DNA from 2 places in the Adlercreutzia sp. ZJ138 genome. Region 1 is predicted to be linked to the other one. Evidence: predicted binding sites of a transcription regulator. Region 1 holds the regulator's gene; the other holds the start of a gene.

Region 1 (16,004 bases):
TCTTGCACCTATCGGCATTGAAATCGCCTGCGTTCCCTCGTTTGCCGACATCGTTATCGACGGAGAGTATCGCACCGCCATTCGCTTTTCGGTCGAGCCTCGCTACCTGCACGGCACTGCAACAACACATGGTGCGCAGTATGCAGACAATGGCCACCTTGCTTCGAACTGAGGTACCTCATGACGACATCTACGCCATTCTTTGGAACGACTTTCCATGTTGTCACATTCGGCTGTCAAATGAACAAACACGATTCCGAGCGCATTTCGGGCATGCTCGAAGGCTTAGGTTCGTTGCCGGTCAACTCCATCCCTGAAGCTGATATAGTCATCTACATGACGTGTTGCGTGCGCGAAGCGGCCGATGTACGCCTATACGGCCAGGTGGCATCGCTGAAAAACGTGCCCTTGCGAAAAGAATCTCCGCTTACGAAACGCATCGTTGCCGTGGGAGGCTGCATCGGCCAACGCGATGGCGAAAAACTCATACAGAAGCTACCACATCTCGATGTAGTGTTCGGTACACACAACCTCGTCTCGCTGCCAAGCCTGTTGGGTGAAGCGATTGCCGATTGTGGACACCATGTTGAGGTGCTCGATTCGGCGAACAGCTTCCCAACCGAACTGCCGACTTCCCGCGAGCATGCCTGGGCGGCGTGGTTGCCCATCACCATCGGCTGCAACAACTTCTGCACGTACTGCATCGTGCCGTACGTGCGTGGCCGTGAGAAGTCACGTGCGATGGACGACATCGTTAGCGAGGCCCGTTCCTATGTCGCTGCCGGTGTAAAGGAGATCACGCTGCTGGGGCAAAACGTGAACTCCTACGGCCGCGATCTGTACGGAGAACCACGATTCGCCGACGTACTCGATGCAATCGACGCGACAGGAATCGAGCGGCTCCGTTTCGCAACGAGTCACCCAAAGGATCTGACTGACGAGGTTATCGGGAAGTTCGCTACGCTTCGCTCACTTATGCCAGCGCTCCACCTACCCGCTCAATCGGGTTCCGATAAGATACTCGAAGCCATGAACCGCCGTTATACTTCCGCACATTATCTCGAGCTTGTACGCAAGCTGCGTAAGGCAGTACCTGACATTGCGCTGTCGACCGACATCATCGTCGGGTTTCCTGGAGAAACGGAAGATGATTTCCAACAAACATACGACTTGGTGAAACAAGTTGGATACCATCAAGTATTCACGTTCATCTATTCCAAACGTGAAGGGACACCTGCCGCTTCGATACCCGATGACACTCCGCGTGAAGTCATTCAAGATCGCTTTGACCGCCTGGTCGATCTCGTGCAACACCAAGCGTTCGAGCGCAACCAGGCTGATGCCGGACGCACTGTACCCGTGCTTGTTGAAGGAGCATCGAGACGCGATGCACGACTGCTCGTGGGGAAGAGCCCCAAAAATCAGACGGTACACGCTCCCATCCCGCAGGGGACTTCAGCAGAAAGCCTTGCAGGTTCAATCCAGAACGTTCGCGTTGATCAGGCGAAAACCTGGTATCTCTCCGGCCAGGTCGTTCGCTAACCGCTTCCTATGGTTGACAGCTCCATCAACATCCTTAACCTTACCACGCCGGTCATCTGCGTGGTGGGGCCTACCGCATCGGGTAAAACCGACCTGGCACAAGCCATCGCGCAACATATCGATGGGGAAGTGGTTAGTGCTGACTCGATGCAGATCTACCGTGGCATGGATATTGGTACGGGAAAGATTCCAGAAGTCGATCGCGTGGTTGCGCACCATGGTTTCGATATCGCTGACCCCGGAGAGTCATTCTCCGCTGCGCTCTTTCAAACCTACGCCCGCGAGCGCTTCGTTGACATCAGTTCACGTGGCAAGCGCGTTGTGCTGTGCGGTGGTACGGGATTTTACGTACGCGCCACTATCGACGGGTATGAGTTCCCAAAAGGTGAACAGCAGAATAATCCTACTCGCGAGTGTTGGATGGAATTCGCCCGCAAGTACGGGGCTCATGCTCTTTGGGAACAGCTTTGCGAACGCGACGAGGAAAGCGCCCGCATTATTGCTCCCAACGACGTAAAACGTGTGGTACGCGCGTTTGAACTGCTTGATGAGGGGCTTACCTATGCGCAGCAGAAAACGCGACTGGCAAGTATTCCTCAGGTGGTGCCGGCAACGTTTATTGGGCTTGCAGTTACGCCCGACATACTACGCACACGCATAGACGCCCGCGTTGATACCATGGTCGAACGAGGGCTGGTGGAAGAAGTTACGTGCCTGCTTAAAAACGGTTTTCGAGATGGTATTACCTCACCTCAGGCAATTGGTTATAAGGAGATCGTTGATGCACTTGACGGGCGCATCACGCTTGAAGAAGCAATCATAAGCATCAAAACAGCAACGAGACGCTATGCGAAGCGACAGCGCACCTGGTTTCGTAAGGATTCGCGTATCCGGTGGATCAATGCAGACGACGGTTTCACCGACGCCCTGTTAACAGAGGCGTTACACATCGTTGCTAGCATGGATGCGACTTATCAATCATCAGAGAACTCAAGAAAACTCGCACGATAGATTGGACACACATGAACATCAATTTTGCAAAACTGAATGGCTTAGGAAACGACTTTGTCTTCATTGATGACTTGACGAATGAACTTTCGCTCACCGATGAACAGGTCGCATACCTATGCGATCGCTACTTTGGCATTGGAGCCGATGGCGTCATCATGGTGCGCCCGTCTGCGCGCGAGGAATGCGCGGCGTACATGCATTACATCAACGCCGACGGAACGCTCGCACAAATGTGCGGTAACGGCGTACGCTGCTTCGCAAAGTACCTGGTTGATCGTGGTTTAGTCGATGCTTCTGCAGGCGAATTAGTAGCCGACACCCTAGCAGGCCCGAAACCGATCCGCTTCTCTGTCGACGAAGCAGGGAAGATGACAACCGCTACGGTCGACATGGGTGAGCCGATTCTCGAACCGAGCAAGGTTCCGGTCGCCGCAGACGCAAATGCGCAAACGCCACACGGGGTTCCTTACGTACGCGAAGCAGCTCTAACCTCCCCATGGGGTGACTTTGCTTTCACGTGTGTTTCTATGGGTAACCCGCATGCCATCTGCTTTATCGATTCATTCGACGCGCTGCCCGACGCTCTATTCACTCATCCAGGCGACAAGCGCCTTGCTACATTTGATGTGAATACGGTTGGTGCGTACTTCGAAAGCCACACTGCGTTTCCCGAGAAAACAAACGTTGAATTTGCTTGCGTTGAAGCAGACGGCATCCACATGCGCGTGTACGAGCGTGGGTGTGCTGAAACACTTGCGTGCGGAACTGGGGCGTGCGCCACGAATGTCGCTGCATGCCTAACCGGACGAGCCGGGTGCGAGAACGACGTAGTACTGCGCGGCGGTACGCTGCACATTACCTGGGCAAACAACAATCACGTTATGATGACGGGGCCGGCGAAGGAAAGCTTCACAGGTACGGTTCGCTTGTAGAGCGAAGGCGTCGGCGCGCTATGCTATCATGGGTCGATCCGTATGATCACGAAACAAAAAGGAGCTCTATTGATGTGATGACAACGATGTTCGCGATCTAGTCATCTCTGTGCGCTCATTGCACAGGCGATACCCCTCCGTTACATCATAATGGTCACATGCGAACGCGTGTGCCAGTCATCGTAGGCAAAGGAGCTCGTTTATGTCTGAATTCGAACCCGTTATTACGCGTGGCCCGCATCTGTTTTCCGAACAACGCCGCGAACGTGCGGTTCTCGTTGGTGTTGAACGACCAAATATGAGCTGGTCACTCGATTCATCACTCGCTGAGCTCGAACGGTTGGCTGATACCGCCGGTGCCGACGTAGTGGCCACCACAACCCAAAAGCTTACATCTCCCAACCCGCGTACGTTTGTTGGAACCGGAAAAGCAGAAGAAATTGCCGAACTATGCTGCAGTCTTGAAGCTGACTTGGTGGTGTTCGATGATGAGCTCACACCATCACAGCAGTCGAACCTGGAGAAAGCGGTTGGACAGGCGGTGAAAGTAATCGACCGTACGGCACTGATTTTGGATATATTCGCATTGCATGCAACCAGCAAAGAAGGCCGCCTTCAAGTCAAGCTCGCACAGAATCAGTACCTGCTGCCGCGTCTGCGCGGCATGTGGGCACATTTAGCCTCGAACCGCATGGGTGGCGGCGTAGGGTCACGATTTGGCGAAGGTGAAAGCCAGCTTGAAGTAGACCGCCGACTGGTACGTAAGCGCATCACTTCCATACGCGCTGAGCTTGCCCATCTTGCAAACGTACGAAACGTACAACGCGAGAGCAGATACGCGAGCGGTATGTTCAAAGTCGCGCTTGCTGGGTATACAAATGCCGGAAAGTCAAGTCTTCTCAACCGTTTAACCGGCGCTGACGTGCTCAGCTACGACCAGCTGTTTGCCACGCTTGATTCCACCACACGCAAGTTTGAACTTGAACAAGGCCGTGAAATCACCATAACCGACACGGTTGGTTTTATCCAAAAGCTCCCGACCACACTCGTGGAAGCGTTCAAGTCGACGCTTGACGAGATATCCGGTGCCGATTTGGTGCTGCACGTGATCGACGCTTCGTCACCCGACCGAGATGCGCAGATTGAAGCAGTGCAAGATGTGCTGGGGCAAATCCATGCCGAGAACATTCCACGCATTGAGGTGCTAAACAAAACCGACTTGCTCGATAGCGCGCAAGTAGAAGCGCTGCGCGCACGGCGTCCCGACAGTGTGCTTGTTTCGGCGAGCACGGGACAAGGCATAGACGATTTGGTTAACCGTCTGGCGCAAGCCGCCGCATCAAGCGACGTTCACATTGAGACGGTTATTCCCTACAATAACGGTAATCTCGTGTCACTTGCGCATGAGCGCTGTCACATTCTCTCCGAATACTACGAAGCAGACGGCACACACTTGACGATGCTTGTTCCGACATCGTATGTTTCGACGTTCTGTCCGAAGAGTAACCAGTAAATAGCTTTGATCACAACCGTCTGAACACGGCTACAACTTTTCCTGCAATGGAGCAGTCTCTCGTGATAATGGGATCCATGGAGGAATTCTCTGGTTGCAAGCGAACGTGATCCTTTTCGCGATAGAACGTTTTGACAGTCGCTCCATCGTCGATGATTGCAACCACGATGTCACCATTGTTGGCAACCGGCTGCTCCTTCACGACCACGTAGTCTCCATCGTTGATGCCCACCTCAATCATCGAGTCGCCGCGCACTGACAACATGAACGACGGCGCATCGCCAACGATGTCGGTGGGAAGCGTGATGGTTTCAGTGATGTTCTCTTCAGCGAGGATCGGTGTGCCAGCGGCTACATTTCCAACGAGCGGAACGTTGATAGTTTTGCTGAATCCCATAGGCGAGGTTGCAACAGCAGCAGGAGCCGCGTCGATCGGATGCGCTAAGGCAATAGAGCGCGACTTTAAGGGGTCGCGCTTAATAAGGTTTTTCTGCTCAAGCGCCTTAAGATGCACGTGAACCGTGGAAGGGGAGGACAGGCCGAGCGATTGGCAGATCTCCCGAACGGTGGGCCCATAGCCCTTTTCCCGGATGCATTCCTCGATGCAGTCCAGTACGGCTTGTTGCCGTTTGGTGATCTTCTCGTCCATAGCCAACTCCTTTAAGAAAAGCGAACATTTGTTTCAAATTCTATTGACGTGAACCTTTGTTCGGTCTATTATAAACACGAACAAAGGTTCTATGCAAGAGCAAAGGGGCTGAAAATGAGAATAGAAGATACAATGTGGGCGGTATCCGGCACGGCAGCACTCGCTCGCGCACCCCATGTCGCTCCATCCGCAGCCACAGGCAACGTGATACCGTTCGATCACTGCCAACGCACACATTTGGAAGGCGATTTGCGTCACCGGACACCTTGTCCATCGCTTCAACAGTGTAGCAATCGCATAAGGCTTGAAAACGTACCTCTCGTACGTCAGCTCACATACGGAACCAGCGAAGGGTGTCCATTTAATCTGTTTACACGCAAGCAGATCGCGGTGAGTGCCGTACTGTTCACTGCTGTGTCGTATCTCGTTGCATTGGTGTGATCATTAAGACACCATAACCATTGAACCACAATATATTGTATGGTAGCCTAAGCGCACTCAGCTGAGAGGGGAGTGCGCATGTATTGTCCAAGCTGCGGCAACCTTGAGTCGAAAGTCGTCGACTCCCGACCGTCTGAAGATGGAACTTCCATCCGACGCCGTCGCGAATGCCTTGAATGTGGGCATCGGTTCACCACGTACGAACGACTGGGAGACAATCCTGTCATGGTGATGAAAACAAACGGATCAACTGAAGTATATGACCGCGAAAAGCTCATGCGAGGCCTCACCATCGCTTGTGCGAAACGTTCGGTTTCACCCGACGATCTTTCATCATTGGTCGCCGACATCGAAGCTGAACTGCGCAACAAGCCGAAGTACGAAGTGACTTCGAAAGAACTTGGCGATATGGCGCTTGAGCGTTTAGCCAGCATTGATGAGGTTGCCTTCGTTCGTTTCGCAAGCGTGTACCAAGACTTCCAAAGCGCGAGCGAATTCGCCGAAGCGCTTGAGCGGTTGCGTTAATATGTACGAAAGAATTCGCCCCATGTCGTGTGAAAGCAATACGTCGTACAACGACGACCACAGTCCGATTATCATTCCTATCCAGCGGCTCGAACCGAGCAATCCACTTCCGCGGTTCGCGTACGTTGGAGACGCCGGCATGGATTTGCGCGCCGCCTGCGATTTCAAGCTCGCACCGTTTGAACGTATGGCGGTACCGTGCGGCATGGCACTAGCTATACCACACGGATACGCAGGGCTGGTGTTACCCCGAAGCGGCCTTGCCGCTAAGCACGGTATTTCGCTCGTAAACTCACCCGGTCTCATCGATTCGAACTATCGTGGGGAAATCAAGTCAGTGCTTATTAACCTCGATCCAACCGAAACGTTTGCCGCGCATGCGGGCGACCGGATCGCACAGCTGGTCATTATCAAGTTGCCAGCGGTTTGCCTTACTGAAACCGATCAACTCGATACCACAGAGCGTGGCATCGGAGGTTTCGGTAGCAGCGGACGTTAACTCTTTTCTGTATTCAACCTCAAATACGAATGTATGTTCGTTTTTTTCATATGTTCGTATTGAGCGTATGACCTACAACAGCAGGCTTCAACTCATGGGTAACATATCATATGCGTTTTTTCCAGACTTGACCGCTCCGTTGCATGGTGTGAGAAAATAGCGTTCCAGGGAAACACTGATTAAAGCCGTCTTGCCTTGCGCTGGCGAGGCGGATACCTGAGGATTGAAGACCGAATGCGCGCACTGACGTGCGTAAATGAGGTCTGAAATTCTCAGATACCGGTTCGTCAGTGCAAGGCAAGACGGCTTTAATCAGTGTTTCCCTAGGAAGGTTTAATAAGCTTCGCAGGCTGTGCACGCAGCATATTTCACAGCAGACTTATGGCACAACCGTTTACGTCATCACACAAAGGCATGGAGACAACCGTGGATCAGCAAAACGAAATAAAACCCAACGAGCCAGAACGCAATTCGAACGAATGTCCAAACAAGCCAAATGAGCCCACAGGAGCTCCAAATAAACTCAATGAGCAACGTAATCCTACAGGAAGCCCAAACGGCCCGCGTATTAACCTTACGAGCGCGCAAGAGACAAGCTTCAAGAAAGCGCGACGTCTCAGTAGTATTGCCATGCTGTGCGCCGTTGTGTCGCTGTTCTTCGGCGGCATGTTCCTTAGTACTGCAGGCTTGGTATGCGCATTCTTGAGTTATCGAACGTTAAAGCCACATTTCAGCGATCCAGGAGACGGTGGCACATTCGCTATAGCTTTGAAGCGTACCGCTGTAGTATCAGCAATGTTTTGTGCGATGTCGTTCGCATTGAACGCATTTGCCGCTTGGCAAATGATGCCGATGATCATGGACATGCTGAACTCAGGAAACCTCAACTTAGAAGGTGCATCCCCCAGCCCCTCAAATTCCACCTGGGGTTAATTGATAATATGTGTTATGTAAACCAGCATCTTACGCTGCGAATGGCGGTGCAACTAGCAGCACCGCATACTTGGCCTGCATCGGTATTGCCGGTGCTTGTTGCTTGCGCGCTGACACTTGCACACACTGGCCAGCTAGCTGTGCTCGATGCGATACTGCTGCTCGTCATCTGTGTGCTCATGCAGTCGTCGGTGAATACCTTCAACGACTACTACGACTACGTAAAAGGATCGGACTCCACCAACGACAACGTTGAAACGAGTGATGCTGTGCTCGTGTATAACAACGTAAACCCACGAGAGGCGCTCATACTTGCGATCGGGTTTCTAGCAACCGCCTTTGCGCTGGGTTTGGTCATCATCGTGCATGCTGGATTCATGCCGCTTTTTATCGCGCTTGTAGGTGCTCTTTTCGTAGTAGCGTATTCCGCTGGCAAAACCCCTATTTCGTACCTACCTATTGGCGAACTTGTCAGCGGCGTGGTGATGGGTGGGCTTATTCCCCTTGCCTGTTACCAGGTTCTCACCGGATGGCTTAGTCCTTGGGTATTCGTGTGGACGGTGCCGGAAATCATCGGTATCGGACTCATTATGTTCACCAATAACCAATGTGACATCGAGAAAGACCAACTTGCAGGGCGTCACACCATGCCAGTCTGTCTCGGTCGCGCGAAAGCTCGCAAGCTTTATTCCGCCGTACTGATCACCTGGCTTGTCTGTATCGTGGTTATCGTTTTTTTCTTCTTCCCACGTGGAGCTATCGTGCTTCCCTTCTTATTTGCGGCGGCATATCCCCTGCTCAAGGCCCTATATGCAAACCCCTTAGAGCCGCGCACACGCATCGGTGCCATGGCACAAGTATGCAGCGTGAACGTGGTACTGGGTAGCTTCTACGCGCTATGCATTGTGACAAGTGGTTACGCACTAACGTTTTCGCTATAGCTCGTCTGTTACGCGCGCCATGCTATCTGAATGAAATCAGAAATACCACCCTTAAAGCGATTGAGATCAAACGTTTCAAGCAGCTCTTCGGGTGTTGCCGGCTCATCGACTGATTGTAAGCCAACCACGTATGCAATGTGTCCCACCACGCCCTGCGGCGTGCGGTAACACTCGAGGAGTTCGGGTAGCGCCGCATCACGATCGCGCTTCGAGAGACGTCTCCCCTCTTCGGCAACAAGCAGAGGAATGTGTGCATATACAGGCGAGGGCATACCGAGGCAGCGCTGCAGAAACATCTGCTGCGGTGTTGAACACAAAAGGTCAACACCGCGCACTACCGACGTTACGCCCTGTTCAGCATCGTCAACCACAACAGCCAGTTGATAAGCGAACGCCCCGTCCGCACGCTGCACCAAGAAATCGCCGCATTCAGTTGCCAGATTCTGCCCATACGGACCCTGAATGGCATCAATAAGATCGATGCGCATGGCAGGAACTTCAATCCGCTCAGCAGGGGCTTTCTGCAGCCGTTTCGCGGCAACCTCCCCATCACTCAAATTCCGGCACGTTCCCGCATACACGAGCTTTTCACCACGATGCGGTGCCGATGCCGCATGCAAATCGGCACGCGAGCAGAAGCACGGGTACACGCGGCACGTCCGTTTCAGCTCGTCAAGCGCTGCACGATATGCCTCGCCACGCTCGCTTTGGTAGAGCGGACCCGTGTCCCACGTAAGCCCCAGCGCATCAAAATCGCGCATGATGGCGCTTACGTATTCACTCTTCGAGCGCTGCGCATCGAGATCCTCGATGCGCAGCGCAATACGACCACCTTGACTCTTAGCGATAAGCCAAGCCATCAGTGCCGCATACACATTACCCGCATGCATGCGACCCGTGGGCGACGGAGCGAATCTGCCGACCACGGGACGGCACTTTTCTTGGCTAATTGCAGCTTCACCCATCGCTTCGCCGCGTTCCCATGTTCGCTACGCTTGATCAGGCGCGCCAAGAGCAGCTTCACGGGCGAATTTGTAGCCTTCATCGAAGGCTGCCAAATTCGCCTCAACCGTTTTAGGCGGCACGCGCTTCGCGATAACATCTTTCCACACATCCAACGGGAAATCGAGCCTTGTGGCGAGCGCTCCGAGCAGCACTACATTCGCCGACTTCGGAGAGCCAGCAGCACGAGCTATCTGACCCGCAGGAATGATAGTTGCTTCCGTAGCCTCTAACCGCTTGTCAAGATCAGTTGGCGCTTTCACAAGACCAGCAGCCACGGGAAGCGGCTTAATGCGCTCATCGGCCACCAGCAAGTAGCCGCCCTCCTTCACATAGGCAAGGTTACGCAGCGCTTCCATGCGCTCGAACGAAACGACGCAGTCCGCCGTACCAGCGTCGGCAACCATCGACGCCACACGACCACGCCCAAAGCGTACTACCGTGGTCACCGCGCCGCCACGCTGCGACATGCCGTGGATTTCGGATACCTTCACGACATAGCCTGCTTCAAGCGCTGCTTTCGCAAGCAGATCGGCGGCGAGGATGGTGCCCTGGCCGCCCACGCCGCACAGTAGCACGGTTATCGCGTCGGGCGCAGCTTGCTGCATTTCTTCCTGAGTCATGAGTAATCCCTCCTAAGCCTGCGTCTGACGGATAGCGGAAAAGCCACAATACTGCGAGCACTGGCCGCATCCAATACACTGATCTGGATCGATGCTGGCAATCCCCGTCTGCTCGTCTGTCGAGATGGCAGGGCAGCCCAACGTTGGGCACACGCCGCATGCACGGCAGGCGTCCGTCACTTCGTATGCGGGCTTGCGCACCCGGTCGATAAGAATGCAAGGCGAGCGGAAGATAAGAACACTGATATCGTCGGTTTGCGTGGCACGCTTCAGGGCACCGCGCACGGCTCTCATGTCGTTCGGGTCAATCACCTGCACGTCCTCGACACCAATCGCCCGCACGACGCCTTCCAAATCGAGCTCGCGCGAAGGACGGTGCTGCAGGGTTTCACCATTGAAGGGGTTTCCCTGCCGGCCGGTCATCGCTGTGGTGCGGTTGTCCAGCACGCACACCGTGCCGCATCCCTTGTTGTACACCGTCGAAATCAGCGACGACAATCCGGAATGTGCGAATGTTGAGTCGCCAATAACCGCAACAACCGGGCGGTGCTCTTCGTCCGCCATGGCCAGCTCAAAGCCATGTGCCATGGAAACTGACGCTCCCATATCGAGACACGTATCCATAGCGGCAAGCGGAGGCAACGCTCCCAGCGTGTAGCAGCCGATATCACCCGTAACGATAGCGCGCATACGCGAGAGTTCCTTGAACACGATACGGTGCGGGCACCCAGCACACAGCGCCGGCGGACGACCGGGCAGGTTTTCCGGCGCATCTTGGTGCGTTGGCAGCTCACGGCCAAAGGAAGCGCGAATGATGCCCGGAGAAAGCTCGCCAGCTTCTGGCACGGGATGAAGCGGACTCGCAAGCGAAATACCCAGTGCAGAAACCGACTCGGTAAGGAAGCGCGAGCCTTCCTCCACCACATACACGCGGTCAACAGAGCTGGCGAAATCGCGCAAGGCACGCTCGGGTAACGGCCACGTGACACCCAATTTGAATACAGAAGCATCCGCCAGCGCTTCTTCAACATGCTGATACGTTGCCCCAGCGCAGATAATCCCAATCTCGTTCGAACGGTCAAAGCGCACGTTGTACTGACACGTTTCAACCCATTCTTTCAGGTCAGCGACGCGCTTCAGCTGGTCGATACGACGGGGTTTTGCATATGCGGGCATCATGACGTACTTCGCTGGATTGGATTCATACGGCTTGCGCACATATTCGTTGCGCTCGCCAATCTCAACCGGGGTCTTCGTATGAGACACGCGCACAGTCGAGCGGATGAACACCGGTACGTCGAACCGTTCGGACACGTCGAACGCATCGCGGGTAAAGGCGAGCGCTTCGGCCGAATCAGCAGGATCGAACATGGGAATGCACGCCGCACGCGCGTACCAGTGCGAGTCCTGCTCGTTTTGCGACGAATACATGCCGGGGTCATCGGCAGCAAGCACCACCAGACCGCCATTCACACCCGTGTAAGCAGCAGTAAACAGCGGGTCGGCAGCAACATTCACGCCCACGTGCTTCATCGTAGCAAGTACGCGAGCACCAGCTGCGGACGCACCGACACCCACCTCGACCGCAACCTTCTCGTTTACACACCACTCGGCGTATACGCCGTTTTTCAGCGCAAAGTTCTCAAGCGTTTCGGTTGAGGGCGTACCAGGGTACGCGACGCCAATGGTAGCACCAGCTTCCCATGCCCCTTGAGCGATAGCCTCGTTTCCCGACATGAGTATCATACGAAACCCCCTTAAGTTCACAGCACTGCGCACAGTGTCTCAGGATGACCTCCTAAAACGCTGTGCGCATCATTATTTTTGATAGAGCCTAATCCTCTTGGTAGACCAAGCAGAACGACCCGATTTGAATGAAATCGCCCGATTTCAGCTCGGCGGCATCAACGTTTTCGTTGTTAACCCACAAACCATTATAGGAATGATTGTCAACGATGGCATAAGAACCGGAATTAGAACGCTCGATGGTGGCATGATCGCGCGAAACGGTCATGTCGTTCAGAAAGATTTCGCAATGGGGATTGCGACCGAGCCGAATGCTATCCCCTTCCAAGCGAAACTCGATGCCGGTCTGCGGACCGCGCACCACGCGCAGCGAGGCCGATGAGCGCACCGGCGCCATACGCGTATTCGTTACGTCCGTTAAAACAATCGGCTCGAAGCGCTGCGTCGACTCGGCGAGCTTGAACCCGCAAAACGGACACGCACCGTTTAAGGCCGCATCAAAATCGTTGTTGCATACCGGGCAAAGAACGTTCATGGATATCGCGCTTTCCTTCCCTATTGGGTGTTCGAAGTTTTGTCGATAACGTAGGGCAATTCGTTCAACGTAACAGATTCAGCTACCTTGGGCTTGCCGGTAAAACCGTTAAACAACCTCGTCCACCATATTTTAACACCCTCAATAAATGTCGGTGCGTACACGTCCTCACACGCAACGAGATCATATTCGGCAATGACGTTGTTACGCTGCTTGAAGGTAATCGTACCAACCTTATCGCCTACATGCACGTTGCCCGTCAGATTGTCGTAGGTTACCGACTGACTAACGTTTCCGTTCAGATCGAAGATCGTCACCGCGGCATCGGGGTCGGAAAGCGTCGCTGCTACCGTGCGATCAATCCAATCTTGATGAGCCACCCGAGCAACCACCGGAACCTCTGCTTGTTCACCGCTCACGTTTGCTCGCATCATTTCGTCGCTTGTCGCAAGCGGGTAAGAGATCTCATGCTCATACACCCATTCACACAGCTGTTGACAATCAACGAAGCGTTGCGCTTCCGAACTTGACCCAATAGCAACAGCGTACAACTCACGGCCGTCTTTGTTCGCCGCACCAACGAACGAGGGGCCGGCATACTCGGTAACGCCGGTCTTCACGCCACATGCGTATTCGTAGAGTTCTAAGAACTCGTCGGTGGTTTCGAGAAAGACCTCACCCACCGCGCCATCTGCGTGCGTGACTGTAATCGCGGTGCTTCCTCCAGCAACAATACTACGGAAGAGATCGTTGGTCATTGCATGTTGGGTAATCTTAGCAACGTCGAGCGCGCAGCTATGCAGGTCTCCCTCAAACTCGCCGAAGTCCAGGCCATGGGGGTTCGTGAATAGCGTGTCGGTACAGCCAAGCGCTGCCGCTTTGTCGTTCATAGCCTGCACGAATCGGTCGTAGCCCGACAGCGATTCGTTCGAACTTGCGCACCGGTCGCCAAGGCTTTCGGCCAGCGCTACTGCGGCGTCGTTACCTGAGGGGACCATCAAAGCCTTCAAGGCCGATTCGAAGTCCATGGTGTCGCCTTCCGCCAGACCAGCCGACGACTCGCCTACAGTAGCAGCGTTCTCACTTACGGTAACCACGACGCCGTTCGAATCACTCCCCACAGCGTCAAGGGCAACAATTGCCGTCATAATCTTCGTAATTGAGGCGATTTTGGTTGCTGTAATCGCGTTGCGCTCGAAATACACTGTTCCATCAGCCCCCATAACAAGAGCATATTCTGCATCGATGTTCGGACATTGCGCAACCGAAAGCCCCCGAGCCTCAACGGTTTCACCACAGACAACATCAGCCTTCCGCACATCAGCGAACGCTGTTGCAGGCAGCACAAGCGCTATTGCAAGCGCAGCAGACAACAGTGAGCGCGCCAAGAAGCTCATACCGTTGCGATTGTGCTTTTCATGCGTTGCCATACGACGTTCCTACCCCTCAGATTCGCTCATTACGTTCTGACGTAGTGTCACACTCTGGGCTGCTTCTTGCGAACCCGCTTCATACACCTCGTTTTTCGGCTGGTATACCGAATCGAAGCGATCGACGTGCAATACCTCGCCCGCCGCGTTTGTTACCGTTCGGGTTACCCAGAAGCTGCTACCGTCAGCACCAGACGACTTCAAAAACACGGTACTCGGATCAAGCTGATCGTTGATAACCACGCGGGTTATGTACTTCTCGCCTTCTTCCCACACGCCATCTTCTGATGTAACCTCATAACCAGGATCAATACCGTACAAGGATACGGTTATCGAAGTTTCGGTGTACGATGCTCGAAGAAGCACATCAGAATCGCTGTCGTTCTCCCATACCAGATCGAGATCAGGCCAAGCAACAGCAGCATCCCTCCCTGCTTGGTAGCTAGCTATGTAAAGCGAATGGTTGCGCCGTTCGAGCACCGGATAACCCGCTTCATACACTGCATTGAACACGGTGGTGGCAACTTGGCAAACCCCACCGCCGATTTCGTCGGTATACTCGTCTCCCACAATAGCACCTGCTGAGGCAAAGCCCTGACTTTCGTCGCATTCGCCCACATTTTCGATAAACGACCACGTGCCACCCGCTTTCGCAACAGAATCGCTAATAAGATCGGCAGCGAGGTGAATGTTGTGATTGCGGTTCTCGGTACCCGCACCCGACGTGTACTCGGTGGTATACAAGGAAACAAGCTCGATAATGCCGTAATCAAGCGCTTCATCAAACGTCATGGAACTAGGCATTTCCCCAGTCGCTACGCTAACCTTGATCGGTTGCCCTTCTTCGGCAGAAACCATTGAGGCCGCATCCGGTGCAACATCGCCCTCTTCCTCTGCGGCGGCAGCTCGCGATGCCTCACCGAACACAACTTCGTTCATCGCGCTCACCGTTTGAGCAACCAGAGGAATTTTTGCTACACCTTGCGCCGCGACGCTGACCTCACCATCTTCAGACGTCGAGAACGACACCGTGATCGAGCCACCCTCCTGATCCATTTCGATGTTTTGCAAAATGGCCGGCTTCACCACATCGGCGTCAAAGCAAGGAAGAAGCTCCCAATGCCCTTCCCGTTTCTCAACCGGCCGCGCGCTCACCCATTCTCCCAAATCAGCACGACTTACTTCCCATGTTGTACCTTCGCACGAAACGGTAGCACCGTGCTCGATGGCAGCGTTTACCGTATCGCAGGCCTTCTGTGCTTCCTTTTCATCGATACGCACGGGAGCATACGACACCTCAGCGACAAATGATGTCTCGCCGCCATTCGTCCCAGCAAACGCATTTGTGAGGCGTTGGCGCAAATCGTCGCGGTCGATGATGTTACCGTCGTTGCCAGGCGAAACACTGGCTACGCCACCATCGACGGCAATGTTGAAATCAACCCGCGGCGTGCCGATAGTTTTGTCGATGTCGAGCGCAAGCCCTTCCAGTTCTTCCTCATTAAACTCAAGCAAAAAGGGAATGTCGTGGCCGAGCAGGCGCGCACCAAGACGCCCGATGATACCCCCGTCGTCGCGGCCGACCGCCAACGCCGCCTGAGCCAGCGAATGAGCGGGAACCGATGCGGAAAGCGAACTGGACGTAGCCATCCACATTTGCTTGTTCTCACGCGCCTCTTCAA
Region 2 (16,004 bases), on a different contig from region 1:
GAAACGGTCGTCTACGAGGGTTACGGCCCTTGCGGCATTGCTGTGTATTGTGAGGCGCTAACCGACAACCGCAACCGCACCGCCGCCGACGTGCGCGCTGCATTTAATCATCATGGCGGCAATCTGGGTACGTCTGGCTCGGTGTCGTACATGTTCGAGCGCAAGGGTCAGGTGGTAGTTGCCAAAGAGGTTGAAACGGGTGATAAGAAGAACCCGATGAAACCGAACGGTGCCGCTGCCGATGAAGAAGAGTTCATGATGGCGGTCGCCGAGGCTGGCGGCGACGACTACGATGACGCCGAGGATGAATGGGTGGTCTACACCGCGCCTGCCGACCTGATGGCGGTGAAGAAGGGTCTTGAAGAGCAGGGCGTTGAGGTAAAGGGCGCTGAGCTCACCATGGAGGCGACCACGCCTACGGTGGTTTCCGTTGATGAGGCGAAGAAAGTGTTCCGCCTGATTGACAAGCTGGAAGAGCTTGAAGATCTACAGAACGTGTATCACACCATGGATATCACCGATGAGATTGCTGCTGCGCTTGACGAGTAAGCGCGCGGTTTAAATGCGTACGTATCGGAAGGCTGTGGCTTTACAGGGCTGCAGCCTTCTTTCGTGCTCGGCTGTTGCGGTGGCCGCGGCTGTTGCGGTGGCTGACTCAAGGAAAAAGCAGGGGAGGTGATGGTAATGCAGTTGGATGGATGCGGTGCTTTGGATACCACGGGTACTCCGGGCAGCTTAGGCGACTCAGGGTTGGGCAAGGTGATGGTTGCCATGAGCGGTGGGGTTGACAGCTCTGTTGCGGCAAAGCTCGTGTGTGACGCGGGGTACGAAGCAGCAGGCGTTACCATGCGCCTGTTTGATGGGGAAGGTATGGCGGGCTTGGATGCAGACTCCGAGGTGGGCTGCTGCTCGCTTGACGACGTGCAGGATGCCAAGCAGGTATGCCGCCGTTTGGGAATTCCACATCACACATTCAATTACTGTGCCCGATTCCGTAGTCAGGTGATTGACCGTTTCTGTGATGGCTACTTGTCGGGATGCACGCCGAATCCCTGCATCGACTGCAACCGGTACCTGAAGTTCGAGGCATTGCAGCAGCGTCGGCGCGAGCTCGGGTTCGACTACGTTTCCACAGGTCACTACGTCCGTCGCGAGTTCTGCGCCGAAACGGGTCGGTTCGCGCTTCGGCGGGCATGTGACACGAGCAAAGACCAAAGCTACGTGTTGGCTAACGTCACGCAAGACCAGCTAGCGCACATGCTATTTCCCTTAGGTGACCTGGACAAAGCGACTGTGAGAGCTGTTGCTGAACAGGCTGGGTTTGCAACAGCGGAAAAGGCCGAGAGTCAAGACATCTGCTTTGTCGCAGATGGTGATTACGTAGGCTTCATCGAACGGCAACGGGGCTCGTGCTGCGATGTGGGCGACATTGTTGATACGCAGGGAGTTGTGCGTGGTCGACATGCAGGCTTGCTGCGCTACACGATCGGCCAACGCAAGGGTATTGGCATCGCAGCGAGCGAGCCGTATTACGTGATTGGTAAGAATGTCGAAAAGAACCAGCTGATCATTGGCTTTTCCGATGAGCTGCTTTCTCGTACGGTAACGGCGTGCGACGTGAACTACGTTGCCGTGCCGCATTTTGACGGTGCGGTTCGGGTGATGTGTAAGACAAGCTATCGACAAGAACCTCAGCCGGCGATTGCTGAAGTGACGGGTGATATGCTGCGGGTCGTGTTCGATAAGCCACAGCGAGCATGTGCTTACGGTCAGGCGGTCGTACTCTACGACGAAGAAGGCCTGGTGCTCGCTGGCGCCGTTGCTTGCGCGGGGTAAGGGCAGGATAAGCGAGAAAGGATCGGTAGGTTTTCGTTCTGCTCGGGCAAAGTGTGTTATCATAAGCGAACAAACGTTTGTAAAATGAATAACACATTGCGTTTCAGTGCACGGAAAGGATGGCATGGCTCAAGCGCTACGAACGGTGCTCGGTATTGATCCCGGCTTGGCAAATACGGGGTGGGGTGTCGTGCGCCAAGAAGGGCCGCGGCTGTCGTGCGTTGCTTACGGGTGCGTGTCAACTGATGCGGGCATGCCGCTTGCGCGCCGCTTACAAAAGATCCACGAGCAAGTGGGTGCCGTTATCGATCGCTTTTCCCCGTCATGTGTGGGGATAGAAACGGTGTGGTTCGGCCAGAACATTACGGCTGCGTTTGCTACTGGTCAGGCACGCGGTGCGGCATTGGTGGCGTGTGCTGAAGGGGGCATCGACGTGGGAGAGTTCACGCCGCGGCAGATCAAGCTGGCCGTAGTGGGCACGGGTTCAGCCGAGAAGGAACAGGTGCAATACATGGTTCGACAGTTGCTCGGCTTGGATGGCGTGCCTCGGCCCGACCATGCGGCCGACGCGTTGGCGGCAGCCATCTGCTACACGACGCATGCGGGCGTATGCGAGCCGTGCGACGAAGGATCGGCGACTGGCTTCGATGCTGCTGTTGCTCGGGCACTTGCGCGCGATCACGTGAGGCAGGAACAGTATTCAAGCTGGAAAGGTGCATAGCAAACAATGATTGCGTTTTTGAACGGTACGGTGGCGGGGAAAGGTTCAACGTGCGCCTATATCGACGTTGCCGGCGTTGGCTACGAGGTAAACATGAGTCAGTCGGCGCTTGCGAAGCTTCCCGATAAGGGGAATGCCATCTTGATTCATACGCATTTGCAGGTGCGCGATGATGGCGCGTCACTGTTTGGATTTTTGTCGCTTGAGGAAAAAGCACTCTTTGGCAAGCTTATCAGCGTTTCTGGTATTGGACCGAAAATGGCGCTCGCCGCATTGTCGCTCTACTCTCCCGCCCAGCTGGCAAGGGCTATATCGGCGCAGGATGTTGCCGCTGTGCAACGCATTCCCGGCGTGGGCAAAAAAACGGCATCTCGCATTATCTTGGAGTTGAAAGGCTCGTTTGATCAGGTAGAAGAGAGTCTGTTTGGCGAATCCGATGCTGCGGGTGGCTCGGATGATGCTGATGTCTCGATGCGTTCGGCAGGTGAGGCGCTGTTGTCAATGGGTTTCAGTTCGGCAGAAGCCGAGCTTGCGCTCAAAGGCGCGCCGCACGATGCAGACGAGGGTGCGCTTGTGCGGTACGCGCTTAAGCGACTCGGCTCGAAGTAGTAGGTGTATTGTGGTGCGCTGCGCGCGCATCCGAAGTGGTACATGTGCTGTGCTGCGCACATCCTCTGGGTTCCTCATGGAATAGCGTGCGGGTAAGGTAGTGCGGTGCATAATTGGCTGTAATCGGTTCGGTTGATGTTAGAAGTTGAGGCTATGACAGAGCATGGCGTTGAGATAGAAGGCATGGTATTCGAGGCGCAAAGCGCTTGCGCGCCCATCGGCGGTGGGGTGCAGGGCAACGCAACTGCCGCCTGCTCGCGTATCGTGTCGGCCGAATTACAGGAAAACGATCTGGCGTTTGATCGCAGTTTGCGCCCGAAGCGCTTGGGCGACTATTTGGGACAGACGAAGATCAAGGAGTCGCTGTCTATCCTTATCGAAGCTGCAAAGGAGCGCGGTGATGTAGCCGACCATATCCTGTTCTCCGGACCTCCGGGGTTGGGCAAAACCACGCTTGCCACCGTTGTCGCCAACGAAATGGGGTCAAACATTCGCACCACCAGCGGCCCTGCTATTGAACGTACGGGTGATCTTGCTGCGATACTCACAAACCTCGAAGAGGGCGATGTGCTGTTCATCGACGAAATACACCGCATGAACCGCATGGTGGAAGAGGTGCTGTATCCCGCACTTGAGGACTTCGCACTCGACATCGTAGTGGGCAAGGGGCCCGCTGCCCGTTCTATCAGAATCGACCTTCCTCGGTTTACGCTGATTGGAGCAACCACGCGTACGGGTTTGCTCACCGGGCCGTTGCGCGATCGTTTTGGCATTGTGTTTCGCTTGCAGTACTACGAACCCGAAGAGTTGGCCGACATCGTGCTGCGTTCTGCCTCTATTCTTGATGTGCCCATTTGTGAAAGCGGTGCACTTGAGATTGCACGCAGAAGTCGCGGGACGCCGCGTTTAGCAAATCGCCTGCTGAAGCGCGTACGCGATTGGGCGCAGGTTCGTGGTGACGGTGTTATTGACGAAGATGTGGCCGCTTTAGCTTTAAGCTTTTTCGAAGTTGACTCGTTAGGGCTTGACGCCATGGACAATCGCGTGCTCGAGCTCTTGTGCGTGCAGTTCGGAGGGAGGCCAGTTGGCCTAACCACGCTAGCTTCAGCACTGTCGGAAAGTACCGACACGCTGGAGGATGTATACGAGCCGTATCTCATGCAGCAGGGTCTGATGATCCGCACGCCGAAGGGCCGTCAGGCTACGGATAGAGCCTACGACCATTTGGGAATTGCGCGGCAGGGGGAGTAGTATGTTCGAGCAAGATTACCTGATGCGTTTGATCACGCAGTTCTTTGCGGCGATAGCCCGCAGCATGCGCGTGTCGACTGACGAGCGCGATCCGAAGCGGGCTGCCGAATCGCTTGAGACTGCCATTGGTGAAGCGACCGACATCGACGCTGCGGTTCTGCTGTCGCTTGCTCCCGAGTCGATTGCGGCGGTCATGAAGGTGTCGGGGGTTGATCCGCAGGTGACAGGCTATGTGGCGCGCGGACTTTTGCTTGAGGCCCGTTACTTGTGTGAGGCTGGAGATCACGCGCTTGCCGCTGTGCGGTCGGGGCAGGCGTATGCGATTGCGGAAGCGTACGGGTTCGAGCTTGGCGAGAATAGCGTTAACGAGCTGATTGACGAAGCATGTGGTGCCGAAGAGTAGTCGTTGATCTGTAGGAGCAGAGGCCGTCAACCAAATACACACATTTCTCAAGGGCTTTCTGTGTGGGGCACAGCCAAAGAAGGCATTCTGGTTTTTTCCAAATGGTTTTTGGGATGGAATAGCGTATAGTGAATGCGTACCCTCGAGGTGAGGGTGAGTGCTGTCGCCATGCAGCACGCAGCAATACCTCCCCGGGTCGCTGGGGAGAGGAAAGAGGATTTGAAATGGCGGAAGGTACTGTCAAGTGGTTTAACCCCGAAAAAGGCTACGGATTCATCTCCCAGAAAGACGGCGAGGATCTGTTCGTCCACTTCAGCGAGATCAAGATGGATGGTTTTAGGACGCTCGACGAGGGTCAGGCCGTTTCCTTCGATGTGACTGAGGGGCAGAACGGCAAGCTTCAGGCGAGCAACGTAACGAAGCTGTAAGCGGTTTTTATCGCACACACGCAAAGCGGCTTCCGCACAAGGCGGAAGCCGCTTTCTTCATGGGCATGGTGCGGGCGCACCGAGCGAGCTGCGCCTATAGCGTGGTTATGCGATTGGCGTTGACCTGTTGTTTCGCGCCACCTACTCGGCGAGGTCTTCCGCGAACCCTACGCGGTAGCGCGAGAACACTACTTCGCCTTGCTCCTGTGTTGCGTCTAGGTCGACGCGGGCCGCTATGGCGAAATCGCAGTCGCCTTCGGGATCGCAAAAAATCTGCCGAACAAGCCAAGTGCGCTCGCTCTTCTCAGGCGATTCGTCGAGTACGAAAAACTTCGACGATCGAGCATTGGCATCGAGTAGTATGTCTTCGTGTTCGCTGTAGTACGCATCGAGCGCTTCACGCCACAAGCGCGCTCCGAATCCCCATTCGCCATCGAGCTCGCCGAGCCTGTCCGCGCGATCCGCTGCCGCGAGCCGAATGCGCGCGAACAGCGCATTTCTCACCAGCACGGTAAGGCCATGACGGTCGGCAACCACTTCGTCGGCCAATTGCGGCACGCATACATCCGATGGCAGCTGCATGCCGGCCGATTCCCATTCGTCAACCAAGCTCGAATCGGTGGTGTGCACGATGAAGCGCAGCCATGCGATCACGTCTTGCAGGCGCTCGTCGCGTGCGCTTGGTGGGATGGTTCGGTCGAGTACGCGGTAGGCGTCCGACAAATAGCGGAGCAACGTGCCTTCCGAGCGCGCGATGTTATAGCGGCCCACGTAGGTTTTGAAGTCCGATGCGGTTTCCAGCATGTCGCGAAGCACGCTCTTCGGCGCTAGTTCGTGATCGCGTGCCCATGGTACGGCACGGCAGTATTCCGCAAATGCTGCGTTCAAGAGCTCTTCGAGCGGACGGGGATAGGTTATTTCGGCCAGTCGCTCCATCCGCTCTTCGTATTCGATGCCGTCGGCTTTCATCTCGGCCATGGCTGCCTCCCGGGCGGCGCGCTCTTGGGCACGCAGCACCTGACGGGGGTTTTCCAGTGTGGCCTCTGCGAGCGATATTACGTCGAGCGCATAGGTTTCGCTTTCGGGGTCGAGCAGCTCCAAGGCTGCCAGCATGAAGGGCGACAGTGGTTGATCGAGTGCAAAGTCATCTGGCACATCGACCGTGGTTACGTATTCAGCAGCACCGTTTTCGTCCACCATGCGCTCCACCACGCCGGTGTCGATGAGTGTGGTGAAAATCTCATCGGTGCGTGCGAGCAACTTCACTTTCTGCTCGTCGGTTTGGGCGGAGAGCTCGATAAGCTCGCAAACGTTGGCGTGTGCGTCGCCTCCACGTGATATCACGGCCAGTACTATGGAATGGGTGATACGCATGCGCGGTGTTAGCTTTTCAGGAGATGACTCGCGCAGGCGAGTGAACGTTTGCTCGTTCCAGGCGACGAAACCCTCGGGTGGTTTCTTCTTCTTTATCTTGCGCAGCTTTTTCGGATCGCCTGCGGCCTTTGCCACCAACTTGGCGTTTTCTATCTCATGTTCAGGTGCTTCGGCGATTACCAGGCCCTCGGTGTCGAATCCGCTGCGTCCGGCGCGTCCGGCAATCTGATGGAACTCGCGTGCGCGCAGCCGGCGCATTTTGTAGCCGTCGTACTTCGTCAGCTGCGTGAGCAGTACCGTGTGAATGGGCACGTTGATACCCACACCCAGCGTGTCGGTTCCGCAGATAACGGGAAGCAGCCCCTGTTGTGCCAGTTTTTCCACCAGCAGGCGGTAGCGGGGCAGCATGCCAGCATGGTGTACGCCCACGCCGCATTCCAGGAGTCGGCGCAGGATTTTACCGAACGCCGTGGTAAACGCCGTTCCCTTCATGGCGGCTTTCGCCGCCTCGCGCTGTTCTTTGGTGGCCACGCCGTAGCTGGCGAGCGACTGCGCGCTTGCCACGGCGGCATCTTGTGAGAAGTGAACAACGTAGATGGGGGCATCGCCGCGCCGAAGTGCGAGTTCAACAGCACCTTCGAGCGGTGTGAGCGAGTACTCGTAAGAAAGGGGTACGGGTCGTGGCGCGTCGGCTACCACATCCACGGGGCGCATTGTTCGTGTCTCAAGCGATGCTGCGATGGCGCTCACGTCGCCCAGCGTTGCGCTCATCAGTAAAAACTGCGCGCGCGGCAAGGCAAGCAGCGGCACTTGCCACGCCCAGCCGCGGTCGGGTTCGCCATAGTAGTGAAACTCGTCCATTACTACGCAGCCCACATCAGCCGTTTCTCCTTCACGTAGCGCCTGGTTCGCCAAGATTTCGGCAGTGCAGCAGATAATGGGCGCTTGCGTGTTAATAGTAGAGTCGCCTGTGATCATGCCCATGTTGTCGCGCCCGAAGATGTCAACCATGTCGAAGAACTTCTCGCTAACGAGCGCCTTGATGGGGGCGGTGTAATAGGTACGTCGGCCTGTCGCCATGCCGATAAAGCACAGCCCCTGCGCGACGAGCGATTTGCCCGACCCGGTTGGCGTTCCCAAGATCACGTGGTCGCCCACCGCCAGGTTCATCAATGCGTCTTCCTGATGGGGCCACAGCTCGATTTTGCGTTGAGACGTCCAATCGAGGAAGCGTTCGAGCGCCTCGTCGGGGGTAAGCCACGGATCGGTCGCATCGAGTGGGGAAGGTCTGTTCGTACTCGATGCCTGTGAGTTATCGGGTGCGCTGGCCTCGTCGGGCACGGTGTCCTCAGCGTCTTCCCACCAGCTGGGGGCCAGCATGCCGAGCGATCCAGGAGCAAAAGGATCGGTGTCGTTTGCCGCGCTGACCTCTTCGTCGGGGGTATGTGTGGTGGCGTCGGCCAAGGCGCTTATGGCGGAGGCAACGTAGTCGATATTCGTTTCGGTGCTCATGAATGCACTCCTTGAAAGAGTCGTGCTCGGGTATGCGATGTGTTCGGGTGCTCGGGTCTCGGCGTGCTTGGGTGCTCGGGCGTGTGGTGGATTCGAGCTGCCGCTAACAGATGAACATGGCGTCGCCGAACGACAGCAGGCGGTATCGCTCGCGCACGGCGTGTTCGTAGGCGGCAAGCAGGTTTTCCCGGCTACTGAAAGCGCTCACCAGCATCATGAGTGTGCTCTTCGGCACGTGGAAGTTCGTGATGAGAGCGTCGACCACGTTGAATTCAAACCCGGGCAGAATATAGAGGCTCGTTGCCTCGCGTTCGCGCGCTGTTACAGCACCGCATCCTGTGCGGGCTGCATCGCTTGCAGGGCGCGCTGTGCCGTTCGGGGCCGCAGTGGTATCCCAGGCGCTTTCTAAGCTACGTACGCTGGTGGTACCCACTGCTACGACGCGTCCGCCGCGCGAGCGTGTTTCAGCAATGGCGTCCACGGTGCGCTGTGGTACGTGGAAAAACTCGGTGTGGATGACGTGCTGTTCAGGATCGTCCTCGTCAATGACACGAAACGTGTCAAGGCCCACTTCCAGCTCTACGGTTTCCCAGCGCACGCCGTTTCTCTGCAGCTGATCAATGAGCTCGGGTGTGAAATGCAAGCCGGCAGTTGGCGCGGCGGCGCTGCTCTCGCGGCGCGAGTAAACGGTTTGGTAGAGCTCTTCGTCACCGGCGTAGTTTTTAATATAGGGCGGCAGTGGCGTGTGTCCGACCGCGTGTAGAGCTTCGTCAAGCGAGGGAAGTGGTGTACTCAGGCGCGCCACGCGCTCGCCGCGCTGCGCACCGGCTGCCCAATCGATCACCTCTGCCGACAGCACCACGACTCCTGTGTCGCTCATAAAGTCGACCACCGCGCCGCTTCCCGGCTTTAAACGCTTGCCAGGCCGAACGAGTACCTCCCAGATGGCGGTTTGGTTCGAACCGGCCGCGCTTGTGTCGGCGGAAGGGTCGTAGTGAGCTGCCTGTGCTCCGAACAGCTGACGCAAGAGAAACACCTCAGCTGCTCCTCCCGTGCCGCGTTTTGTACCCAGCAAGCGGGCGGGCATGACGCGGGTTTCGTTCGCAACAAGCAGGTCACCGGGGCGTAGGTAGTCTGCGATGTCGCGGAAGATGTGGTCTTTAAGCGCACCGGTTTTGCGATCCATAACCAGCATGCGGCACAGGTCGCGCACGGACGTAGGCTCTTGGGCGATCAGCTCTTCGGGCAGGTTATAGTTGAAGTCTTCGGTTTTCATGCTCGCAAGGGGTCCTTTTCGGTACGTGGGGTGGGGTGCGCGCTTGGAACAAGCGCGTCTTTTTCGATGGAGATGACAGAGCCGTCGAAGCCTATCAGGAACGCGGCGATAATTGCAGGCTCGCGTTGAGCAAACTGGGACGCGCGTTCAGACCCCAGTGCTAAGAGCGTGGTGGAAAACCCTTCGGCGTCTATGGAGTCGCGCGCCACCACGGTTGCTCCAGCGATGTCGGTGGCCACGGGCTTGCCGTCTTCTGTACTTAAAATGTGATGATACAGAACGCCATCGCGCTTAAAGCAGCGCTCATAGGTGCCGCTGGTTACGAGCGACATGTTGCGCACGGGCACAGCGCCTATCAGGCGGCGCGTATCGCGTGGGTCGCGGATACCGATGCGCCACGCGCTGCCGTCAGGTTTGTCTCCGCGCACGAGCACGTTGCCGCCGAGGTTCACGCTTATGCCCTGCACATCTTCTGTTTCTCGCATCATGATGTCGGCCAGGCGGTCGGCTATCCAGCCTTTCGCGATGCCGCCTAGGTTTACCGATGCATGCGGATCGGCCAGGTGGGCAAACCATTGCCCGCCAAGGCGAAACACGTTTAGTTTGCGCCAGTTCACATGCTCGAGCGCACGTGCGCACGCACGCTCGTCAGCAACGAGGCCAGTGTGAAAATCCCACAGGCTGATAACCGGCCCCATGGTGATATCGAACGTGCCGTTGCTTTTCGCACAATAGCGCTTTGACGCGAGCAGCAGTTCAGCTGTTTGTTCGTGAATGGTACACGGTTCACCGGCACTTTTGTTCAGGCGTGCAATGTCAGAATGTGGAAGATACGGGGAAAGCCGTCGTTCGAAGGCTCGGCATGCGTCAACTGCATCGAAAAACGCGTGTTCGCACGTGGCGGCGTTGCCGTAGGTAATAAGCTCGATTACGGTATCGAAGGCTTTGAAGTTGCAGCGACGCGCTCCGTTAGAAGCTTCCATCTGTTGTATGCGCGGAAGGCTTTTCGCGGGCAGAGGGTCAGCTACGAAGGCGCCGTTGGGGGAGGCAGGATCAACGTAGGGCTCGTTTGCACATGCCGCCTTCTGCTCGGCTTCGGCGAGCTTTTCCGCAATACGGTGCGCTTTCCGCTCGACCTTGCGGTAGGTGCGCTCGGCGCGGGCTTCCTCCTCGGAAAAGCGGCAGCCGCAGTAGTTCTGCCGGTACATGCCCGCGTCCTTGCTGCGACGCACGGTGTCATCATAGCTTGGGCGGTAGTCCTCAAACAGTGCCCGTATGCCAGCGCTCGATGCGGCACGTTCAAGCTCTTCGCGGATGATCTGCGTGTGCTGGTAGGGGCTTACCGATAGCGTAGTTCCCAGCGCGTCGAATCCGTGCGCTGCGGCGTAGTGCGCCGCTTCCTCGAAGCGCATCCGGTAGCACGCTCGGCATCGCGCCGCACGCGCTTCCCGGGCGCTGCTTGAGGTTGCGCCTACGTTTGGCACGTCGTCAAGCGGGTTGGGGAATATGTCGGGCACGTTAGCGCCACCGACATCGTCTGCGCCTTCCGTTCCGCGTGAGCAATCTGCGATGGTTGCGTCACGCTCCTCAGTGCGTCTTCCATCGTGCCCCTTAGCGTGCGAGCTGCTCTCGTCGCGCGAGACGGCCACATTGCTCATGTGGGCCCGTTCGGTGTCTTTGGTTCGGGCGAATTCGGCGGCGTGTTCATCGGCGATGAGCCCAAAGCGTTCATGTGCTGCGTCACCTACACGCCCCGCGGTGCGCTCCCAAGCTGACGCGTCGTAGGTACCTTCGATCAGGCTGATTCCCTCATTTTCAGCAAAGGTGCGAATGGTATCTAAGCGGCGTTCGTACTCGTTTTTTGGGTGGATGTTTGAATTGGCGAAAAAGATGGTCGGCTCGATGCCGCGCGTTCGCAAAAGCCGGGTTGGCTCGGTCGAGCATGGGCCACAGCATGCATGCAGCAGCACGCGTTCCGTGCAGGGTTTTTCCGTAGTGTTTTCCATGGGTTTACGCATGTTTCCTATACTAACATGATGCAAATGCACGACGCGCTCGCAAAGGAGCTTGCATGGAAACAACCGAACGCGCCTATCGCGCCATCTTCTTTGATTTAGATGGCACATTGTTGCCGATGGAGATTGAGGAATTCCTTAAAGGGTACTTTACGTCGCTTGCTGCTTTCGTGGCTGCTCGCGGGTTTGATGCTCAAACGTTTTCGGCGGCGGTGTCTGCTGGTGTCAAGGCGATGATAAAAAGTCCGTCGGATCAAACGAATGACCAGGCGTTTTGGGAAACGTTCTTCTCGTTTGTCGATCGCGATGCTGCCAACTGGGCTGCGCTTTTGGAAAATTATTACGAAACCGAGTTCGGCAAGCTGGGCGCGACCTGTGGAAACGATCCCAATGTTGCCCGTGCGGTGCGAGCGCTTGTGAATAAGGGCTACCCGCTGGTAGTTGCCACGATGCCGCTGTTTCCGCCACGTGCTGTTGTGTGGCGCCTGCAATGGGCAGGGCTCGATGCGAACGATTTCGTGCGCATTACCACCTACGACAACTCGACGTCGGTAAAGCCCAAACCCGCCTACTGCGCCGAGAATCTTGCTGCGTGTGGTCTTTCCGGTAAAGACGTACTCATGGTGGGCAATAACACGCTCGAGGACATGTCATTTGCGGGTCTTGGCTGCGACATGTACATCGTTACCGACAATCTGCTCGATCCGGTTTCTTTCCCGCTTGAAACCGTGAAGCACGGCATGCGTGCCGATTTCGCTGCGTGGGCCGAGGCGCTGCCTGTGTGCGTAAATCCCGCTGTGGGTATCAATCCCGCTGCGGTGGCACCCGCCGACACGAAGGTAGCGCTTGCAGCGAACTACCGGCTTGCTGTCGAAGACGAGCAGCGCGTCATGGCGGCGTTCGCTGCTTCGTACACGCCGCGGACGGGCGCGTCGTGGGTTGCTGATGCGGCCGGGCAGGAGGCATAGATAATGGCATTGTTCGACTACACCGTTACCGCAACCAGCGGGCATGCACGCGCCGGTGTGTATCAGACAGCGCACGGCGAATTTCGCACGCCCATGTTCATGCCGGTGGGCACGAGCGCCACGGTGAAGGGTGTCACGGTAGAGCAGCTCCGCGAGCTTGACTCGCAGGTGGTGCTTGCCAACACGTACCACCTGGCTATGCGTCCCGGCGCTGATATTGTGGCGCAGGCGGGTGGTGTGCATCGCTTTATGAACTATGATGGCCCTATGCTCACCGATTCGGGCGGCTTCCAGATATTCTCGCTGGCTGACACGCGCAAGCTTGACGCTGATGGGGTGACGTTTCGGTCTATCTACGACGGTGCGAAGGTTCGCTGGACCCCCGAAGACAACATGCGTATTCAAGAGCAGCTGGGTGCCGACATTATCATGCAGCTCGACCAGTGTACGCCGTATCCGGCTAGTCGCGACTTCGTGGCGCACGCTGTCGATTTGTCGGCGAACTGGGCGCGCCGCTGCTTATCAGCGCACACGCGGCCTGATCAAACGCTATTCGGCATCGTGCAGGGTGGCATGGAGCTCGACCTGCGCATGGAAAGCGTACGTCGACTCCTCGATATTGAGTGCGAGAGTGTGGCGGACGGTGGTCGGCGCTTCGGCGGGTTCGGTATTGGCGGCTATTCGGTAGGCGAAAGTCATGAGGTTATGTTCGAGACGCTCGGCCAGGTCGCCCGTGCCTTGCCGGAAGATCGTCCGCGTTACCTGATGGGCGTGGGCAATCCTACCACGCTTGTGCGCGCGGTGCGCGAAGGAGTTGACATGTGCGACTGCGTGCTGCCCACACGCACGGCCCGCATGGGCACGGCGTTTTCCAGCACGGGCCGCATGAACATGCGAAACGCCAAGTACGCGCGTGACTTCACGCCGCTCGATGCGCAGTGCACCTGTCCAACGTGTCGCAACCACACACGCGCCTATATTCGTCATCTGGTGAAGCAAGGTGAAATGCTCGGCGGAATTTTGTTGTCCATTCACAACCTGCACTACCTCATTGATCTCATGCGTCGCGCGCGCGAGGCCGTCTGCGCCGATGCGTACGAGGAATTCTATGCGGAATGGATGGCATCTCCTGCAGCGAAGGATTACTAGGTACCCGTTTCACAGACTGTTGTGGCATAATAGACAAGTTTGAGAAATGATGAAGGGGCACTCCGCATGATACACAAATGCGGGGCGCCCGATGCGCGTCAAGGAGCAAGCGTTATGCCTGAGCTGGGTAAGCAAAAAAGCCGGGGAAAAAAGAAGCTCGACGGCGGCACCGATCGCCGCAATGTGTGGCTGCTGGTGGCAACCGCGCTCTTGCTAGTGGCGTCGGTGGCGCTCTTCATGCCTCCGCAGGAAAAGATCAACCAGGGTCTCGACATCCAAGGCGGCTTGTCGGTTGTATTGTCGGCGGAGAGCACCGACGGTAGTGCCATCACCGACGAGCAGATGGAAAGCAGCCGCTCTATCATAGAAAGCCGAGTGGACGCGCTTGGTGCGTCCGAGGCGGTAGTGCAGGTGCAGGGCGACAACCAGATTCTCGTGCAAATTCCTGGTTTATCCGACACCGAAGCGGCACTTGAGGCAATCGGGCGTACAGGCAAGCTCGAGTTCGCGCGACTCGACTCATTCACCGATGAGACTGTTCGTTCCACCATTGATAGGGGTGGTTACGTAACCGGTGGAACGGTGACCGACGATTTCGGTAATACCTTCGCCACTGATTCGGCGGTCGAGTATATGGAGGTCGAAGAGGGCACCTACACTCCGCTTATCACTGGTGAGAACATTGAGCGTGTGACCGTGGAGAAGGAATCCGACACGTCGGCCTACTATGCGGTGGCGCTGCGCCTTGATGCTGAGGGCACAAAGGCGTTTGCCGACGCTACGGCGGAGCTCGCACCCATCAAAGGTAAGATCGTTATTATTCTTGACGGTGAGGTTCATTCGGCACCTGCCGTACAGAGCGAGATTCCCAACGGAGAGGTGTCCATCACGGGTGGTTACGACCTTGAGGACGCGCAGGCTCTGCAGGCTGTGCTCGAGAGCGGTTCGCTGCCGGTGAGCTTCGAATACGAACAAAGCCAGTCGGTTGGTCCTACGCTTGGTCAGGATGCGTTGCGCAGCGGTGTTGTTGTTGCTGGCATCGGCCTTTTGCTGGTATTGGTGTATTTGCTGTTCTTCTACAACGGCCTTGGTCTTATCGCAGCGGCGGCCATGGTGGTATTCGCAGTAATCTATTTAGGTATTCTGGCGTTGCTTTCGCACTTTGATTTGTTTAGTCTGTCGCTTGCGGGTGTGGCAGGTATCGTGCTAACTATTGGTATGGCGGCTGACTCATCCATCCTTACGCTTGAGCGTTTCTGTGAGGAAATACGCATGGGCAGAAGCGTTCGTGCGGCATCTATGACAGGCGTGCGTCATGCGATTCTGACCTCCATTGACGCTGACCTTGTATCCATGGTGTCGGCGCTTACGCTGTTCTTCTTGGCAAGTGCGAGCGTAAAGGGCTTTGGCCTTACCTTGGCGCTTGGCATCATGTGCGACATTATTATGATGCTGCTGTTTAAGGCGCCACTGATTCGTGTGCTTGCGCCGCATGTCATGCGTAAGCATCCGAAGTTCTGGAATATCAAGGCAAGCCAGGATGCAGCGGCGGCCGTGCAAGAGGCCGCGCGCGAGACGGGGGATACGCCGGGTTCATGTACCACGAAATCGTTTACCGTTGAAGCCGCACGCAAGCTCAAAGGTCGCTTCATTAAACTTGACATCAACTTCCTCGGCGCGCGCAAGGTGCTTTTGAGTGTATCGGCGGTACTCGTGGCGCTGTCGATTGCGTTTATGGGCGTGCGCGGACTCAACTTCGGCATTGAGTTCGTGGGTGGCACATCGGTGACGTTCACGCAGACGGGCGACATTACCATCGATCAGATGCGTGATGCCATGGCACAGGCTGGCGAGCCCGATGCTGTCATTCAAACGACGCAGACGAATGGCGAAAATGGCTTTCTCGTTCGCACCTCAACCACCGATGCCGAAGAAGCGACGGCACACGCGACCGACGCTGCCGAGCAGCTGGGTATTCCGACGGAGAACTTCCAGGTGTCCACCATTGGTCCTGACTGGGGTGCGAGTGTGGTACGCTCGTCGCTTATTGCGTTTGTTGTGTCGCTGCTGCTTATTATTGCCTACATTGGCATTCGCTTTAGGGATTACAAGATGGGTATTGTGGCCGTGGTAACGCTGCTGCATGACCTGATCATTGTGATTGGCGTGTACGCGCTGGTGGGGCGCGAGGTTACGCCGAACACCATTGCGGCGTTGCTCACCATCTTGGGTTACTCGCTATACGACACGGTGGTGGTGTTCCATCGTATCAACGACAACATGCAGTCAGGCGACATCAAGTGTACGTTCATGACTATGGCGAACCATTCGGTGAACCAGGTGTTCGTGCGCTCCATTAACACGTCTATCACATCGCTTGTGCCGGTGGTCGCCATGCTACTGTTCGGCGGTGAGACGCTGAAAGACTTCGCGCTTGCCATGTCGGTGGGTCTTGCTGTGGG

The links. Region 1 encodes LexA, which represses DNA repair genes until DNA is damaged. Its sites were predicted from a motif close to CNAACANNTGTTNG; they were not measured.
Region 2: the regulator LexA is predicted to act here: its motif matches at 1,903-1,916, upstream of ruvC (crossover junction endodeoxyribonuclease RuvC).

What each region holds. Positions count from the first base shown of each region.
Region 1 covers NZ_JAAKEA010000005.1:60,064-76,067, reverse strand. The annotation lists gene G7Y43_RS03565 (stage V sporulation protein S) at 1-172, shown strand, start outside; gene miaB (tRNA (N6-isopentenyl adenosine(37)-C2)-methylthiotransferase MiaB) at 181-1,542, shown strand; gene miaA (tRNA (adenosine(37)-N6)-dimethylallyltransferase MiaA) at 1,552-2,553, shown strand; gene dapF (diaminopimelate epimerase) at 2,565-3,485, shown strand; gene hflX (GTPase HflX) at 3,688-4,998, shown strand; gene lexA (transcriptional repressor LexA) at 5,009-5,647, opposite strand; gene nrdR (transcriptional regulator NrdR) at 6,167-6,613, shown strand; gene dut (dUTP diphosphatase) at 6,636-7,112, shown strand; gene G7Y43_RS03525 (hypothetical protein) at 7,539-8,045, shown strand; gene G7Y43_RS03520 (prenyltransferase) at 8,087-8,986, shown strand; gene gluQRS (tRNA glutamyl-Q(34) synthetase GluQRS) at 8,995-9,951, opposite strand; gene G7Y43_RS03510 (indolepyruvate oxidoreductase subunit beta) at 9,976-10,611, opposite strand; gene G7Y43_RS03505 (thiamine pyrophosphate-dependent enzyme) at 10,624-12,357, opposite strand; gene G7Y43_RS03500 (FHA domain-containing protein) at 12,446-12,892, opposite strand; gene G7Y43_RS03495 (D-alanyl-D-alanine carboxypeptidase) at 12,913-14,322, opposite strand; gene G7Y43_RS03490 (VanW family protein) at 14,332-16,004, opposite strand, start outside.
Region 2 covers NZ_JAAKEA010000003.1:93,417-109,420, reverse strand. The annotation lists gene G7Y43_RS02190 (YebC/PmpR family DNA-binding transcriptional regulator) at 1-549, shown strand, start outside; gene mnmA (tRNA 2-thiouridine(34) synthase MnmA) at 685-1,836, shown strand; gene ruvC (crossover junction endodeoxyribonuclease RuvC) at 1,961-2,557, shown strand; gene ruvA (Holliday junction branch migration protein RuvA) at 2,564-3,166, shown strand; gene ruvB (Holliday junction branch migration DNA helicase RuvB) at 3,320-4,417, shown strand; gene G7Y43_RS02165 (hypothetical protein) at 4,419-4,820, shown strand; gene G7Y43_RS02160 (cold-shock protein) at 5,045-5,248, shown strand; gene G7Y43_RS02155 (RNA helicase) at 5,390-8,002, opposite strand; gene queA (tRNA preQ1(34) S-adenosylmethionine ribosyltransferase-isomerase QueA) at 8,238-9,410, opposite strand; gene G7Y43_RS10630 (epoxyqueuosine reductase QueH) at 9,407-11,416, opposite strand; gene G7Y43_RS02130 (HAD family hydrolase) at 11,482-12,393, shown strand; gene tgt (tRNA guanosine(34) transglycosylase Tgt) at 12,397-13,542, shown strand; gene secD (protein translocase subunit SecD) at 13,657-16,004, shown strand, end outside.